One region of the Streptomyces sp. NBC_00341 genome, then DNA from elsewhere that is predicted to be linked to it. Evidence: riboswitches for the same ligand, from Rfam matches in the RefSeq annotation. Region 1 holds a riboswitch; the other holds the start of a gene.
The links. Region 1 has a riboswitch for S-adenosylmethionine ahead of thrC (threonine synthase). Riboswitches for the same ligand answer to the same signal wherever they lie in the genome.
Positions count from the first base shown of each region.

Region 2: another riboswitch for S-adenosylmethionine. It lies ahead of OG892_RS37675 (glutathione S-transferase C-terminal domain-containing protein); the one in region 1 lies ahead of thrC (threonine synthase).

Region 1 is NZ_CP108002.1:5,002,613-5,004,807, reverse strand. Features, by position in the region: gene thrC (threonine synthase) at 1-853, opposite strand, end outside; SAM riboswitch class I at 871-997, opposite strand; gene OG892_RS22480 (glucosyl-3-phosphoglycerate synthase) at 1,150-2,100, shown strand; gene OG892_RS22475 (trehalose-6-phosphate synthase) at 2,158-2,195, shown strand, end outside.
Region 2 is NZ_CP108002.1:8,463,525-8,465,719, reverse strand. Features, by position in the region: gene OG892_RS37680 (amino acid ABC transporter permease) at 1-233, opposite strand, end outside; SAM riboswitch class IV at 788-934, shown strand; gene OG892_RS37675 (glutathione S-transferase C-terminal domain-containing protein) at 1,260-2,114, shown strand; gene OG892_RS37670 (ATP-binding cassette domain-containing protein) at 2,099-2,195, opposite strand, start outside.

The sequences.
Region 1 (2,195 bases):
TCTTGTACGGCTTGTCCTCGACCAGGCCGAGCTTGATCAGCTCCTGGAGGCCCTTGTCGATCTTCGTGAGCTGCGAGCCGGACGCGATCGGGATGACGATCTGGTCGGGCAGCCGCCAGCCGAGCTGCTCGCAGATCTCGTACGCGAGCGTCTTGGAGCCCTCACCGTAGTACGGGCGGAGGTTGACGTTGACGAAGCCCCAGCCCTCCCCGAGCGGATCTCCGATGAGCTCCGAGCAGAACCGGTTGACGTCGTCGTAGTTGCCCTCGATGCCGACCAGCTCACCGCCGTACACCGCGGCCATGACGACCTTGCCCTGCTCCAGGTCGTGCGGGATGAACACGCAGGAGCGCAGACCGGCGCGGGCGGCGGCGGCGCCCACCGCACCGGCGAGGTTGCCGGTGGAGGAGCAGGAGAGCGTGGTGAAACCGAAGGCGCGGGCGGCCTCGACGGCGATCGCGACGACGCGGTCCTTGAAGGAGTGCGTCGGGTTGCCGGAGTCGTCCTTGACGTACAGGCCGCCGGTGACGCCCAGCTCACGGGCGAGGTTGTCGGCCTTGACCAGCTTGGTGAAGCCCGGGTTGATGTTGGGCTTGTCCGCGACGTCGGAGGGGACCGGCAGCAGCGGCGCGTAGCGCCAGATGTTGTCCGGTCCGGCCTCGATGCGCTTCTTCAGCTCGTCCGGGGAGCCGGTCGGCAGGTCGTACGCCACTTCGAGCGGCCCGAAACAGGTCGCACAGGCGAAAAGCGGACCGAGCGGGAATCGTTCTCCGCACTCGCGGCAGGAAAGTGCCGCGGCGGGACCGAGGTCCACGGAAGATTCGGTAGGTGCTGCAACAGTCTCAACAGCCATGATGGCGAGGCCCTTTCTCCTCATCTTCCTTGTGACGCATTTCGCCACAAGACGGAATTGGCACCGTCCCCACCTGACCTCGCGGTCGGCGGGATGGTTGCCGGGACTTCAACGGGCCGTTCCCTCTGTCCCTCTGGATGAGCGCTATGGCACTGGACCATCGATCCAGGCGTTTATCGGCAGATGGACCCCGGCATGCCACGGCCATCTGCGTTGTTCAGACTGTAACCGAAGCACCGGACTGTTGAGATAGTCGTCCGAACCGCGAGATGGATCACATACAGGGAGTATCGACCGTGCTGGAAGAGGTCGAACGCTGGCTGACCAGGCGTTCCTGGTCGTGCGCCGACCGCCCGCTGGAGCAGCTCCTGGCCGCCAGGAGCGGCGACCCGCGCCGGGGGAGCGTGAGTGTCGTCCTGCCCGCGCTGAACGAGGCGGCGACGGTCGGGGACATCGTCCGGACGATCCGGCGCGAGCTCATGGAGAAGGTCCGGCTGGTCGACGAACTCGTGGTGATCGACTCCGGCTCCACCGACGACACCGCGGAGCTGGCCCGCCGGGCGGGCGCCCGGGTGATCCACCGGGACGCGATCCTGCCCCGGCTGCCGGCCGTCCCCGGCAAGGGCGAGGTGCTGTGGCGGTCACTGCTGGTGACCGGCGGTGACATCGTCTGCTTCATCGACGCGGACCTGAAGGACTTCTCGGCCGACTTCGTCTCCGGCATCGTCGGCCCGCTGCTGACCGACCCCTCCGTGCAGTTCGTCAAGGCGATGTACGACCGTCCGCTCGGGGACACCGCGGGCCAGGGCGGGCGGGTCACCGAACTGGTGGCACGGCCGCTGCTCAATCTGCACTGGCCGCAGCTGGCCGGCTTCGTCCAGCCGCTGGGCGGCGAGTACGCCGTACGCCGCTCACTGCTCGAACAGCTGCCGTTCCCGGTCGGCTACGGGGTGGAGCTGGGGCTGCTCGTCGACGCCCTGCACACGGTCGGACTGGACGCGCTGGCCCAGGTCGACGTCGGCGTCCGCAAACACCGCCACCAGGACGGCCGGGCGCTCGGCCGGATGGCGGCGGCCATCTACCGGACCGCGTCGCTGCGGCTCTCCCGCGGCCATCTGGTGCGCCCGGAGCTGACCCAGTTCGAGCGCGGCGAGAACGGCTTCGTACCGCGCACCTACCCGGTGGACACCCAGGAGCGGCCGCCGATGCGCGAGATCGAGGAGTACGTCTCGCGCCGCGCCGCCTGAGACAGGCCGCGGCCGCACGCACGTTTGGACCGTTCGGGATCGGGCTAGATTCCGCGCATGGTCTCCGAGCACGCCCCCCAGCCCGCCGCCCAGGT
Region 2 (2,195 bases), 3.5 Mb from region 1:
AACCAGTACTGGAACCGGTCCCACTGGTAGAAGGGGTTGGCCACCAGCCCGTGGACGATCTGGGCGACCAGCACCAGGACGACGACGGTGACGATCCAGCGTCCGGGCCGAAGCAGCGGGCGGACCCGCTGCGGGACCGGCGGTTTCGGCACGACGGGTGGCCCGGGGCGGGGCGCCGCCTCGGCGGGCGGCGCTGACCCGGAGGACACAGCGACGCCGGGGGATTCACTCACGGAGGGCTCCAGCGGATGCGGACGGCCCGGACCGCGGACGGCAGCGCCTCGCCACGCCGGTCGTCGGGAACGACGCGGCAGGGCGCGGGCAGCACAGCGCGGAGCAGGGGGCCGGGCGGGGAGGGGACGCACCGCGGCAGCGGTGGACGTCAGGGAGTCAGAGGGCCGTCAGCCTTGACGAAGAGCGCGACAAGCGGCGGTACACAGCGCGCTGTTGACACGCTGGAGGTCGACGGAGCGGTCCGCGCAGAGCACGACGCGGCCTCGGGACCGCCAGGCAGCCATCCCCTCAGCTGCGTGCATCGCTCTCACCGTCACCGATCCGCCCCGCGGGGCCTCGCGTCTGCCGGACACCGTCCGGTCCTCAACTGCGGCACCCCTCGGTGTGCTGGGGCGCCGGCCGACAAGCCGGGCGTATCGCCGCTACCCGGAGCCGTTCCGCGCCGCAAGTTATGCATGGGCCGACAGGAATGTCAACGCGGGTGACCAACAGGCGAGATGGCCCCTGTGGCCTCCTTGACGGCGTCACCCGGCGCACCGAAACTGACGTGGACGGTCACGATTGTCAGCGCCCCCGTGCGGGATCCGTCCTGCTCACGGGGTCCATCGGCCCCGGCCCGCTGGCAGGCAACCCTTCCACCGCGACGGGGTGCCCCGGGTGACGACCGGGTCCCGCCGGTGCGGCGGGGCAAGCGTGGTCCCGCGTCTCGCGGGCCCCGGAGTCGGGACGGGTGGGACATGTCCAGGAACGGCTTGACGAGGCGCCTGCACATCGACCTGCTGCGTGTCTCCAGCGCTTACTAGCCCGGAACACCGGACGCGTACAGGTCCGCACGGTTCGCGACGACGCGCACAGGTCCGCGCTGTCACGATGACGCGTACAGGTCCGCACGGTCTCGATGACGCGTGCACGCCCGCGCTGTCGTGATTCGGACCGGTGCGCGAGCGCAGCCGTTCCCCATCCGGCCGCTGGTGCCCACAAGGCGGCGGCTACCTCGTTCCCACCGGGATCTCCACAGGAGTGTCATGCCCGAGACAGCTTCGCGCAGTTCCAGCACAGGCAACTCCCTCACGTGCGGCTCGATCTCATCCGGCCCGAGTCCGTGCGCCACGCATCCCCGTCCCAAGATCGCCGTACCCTCCTCCCGTATCCACAGCCGTATCGGCGTCGGTCTGGCCGGCGGCTTCTATCCCGCTCCGCACCGCTACGAGCTGTTCCTGTCGGCGGGCTGTCCGCGCTCGCTGCGTATCTCGATCACCCTCGGCCTGCTCGGTCTCCGGGACTCGGTCGCCACCACGTTCCTGGGGCACCCCGCCGGGACACCCGAGGCGTACGCCTCGCTGCGCGGCGCGTACGAGGCCACGCTGCACCACTACGACGGGCCGCTGACCGCGCCCGCGCTGTGCGACCGCTGGAGCGGACGCATCGTCAGCAACCACACGCCCGACATACTCCGCGATCTGGCAGGCCTGCTCTCCGGCCATGACGAGGCCTGTCCCTCGGCGCTGCGCCCGCCGGAGCTCGCCGACGGCATCGAGGCCCTGCGCGAGCTGCTGGACCGGGACGTCACCCCGCACGCGGGGTCCTCGGAGCGCTCTGCGGCCCTGGACCTCCTGGACCGGTCCCTCGCCCGGCGCCCCTACGCGCTGGGCGAGCAGCTGACGGCCGGGGATGTGGACCTGTGGGTGGCGCTCGTCCATCTCGGCCCGGTCGACGCCCTCGGCGACCGCGCCCGGCTCCGGGAGTACGTACGCCGCCTCTGCGGCCACCCCGCCTTCCCGAATACACCGCAGATGCCGGAGACACCAGGGGCTCCGACGGCTCCGGACGTCGCGGGCGGGGCGGCCGCCGTCGACTCGCTGCCTCAGGCTCCCACGTAGGCCGCGAGGTGCTCGCCCGTGAGGGTGGAGCGGTCCGCGACCAGGTCGTCGGGGGTGCCCTCGAAGACGAGCCTGCCGCCG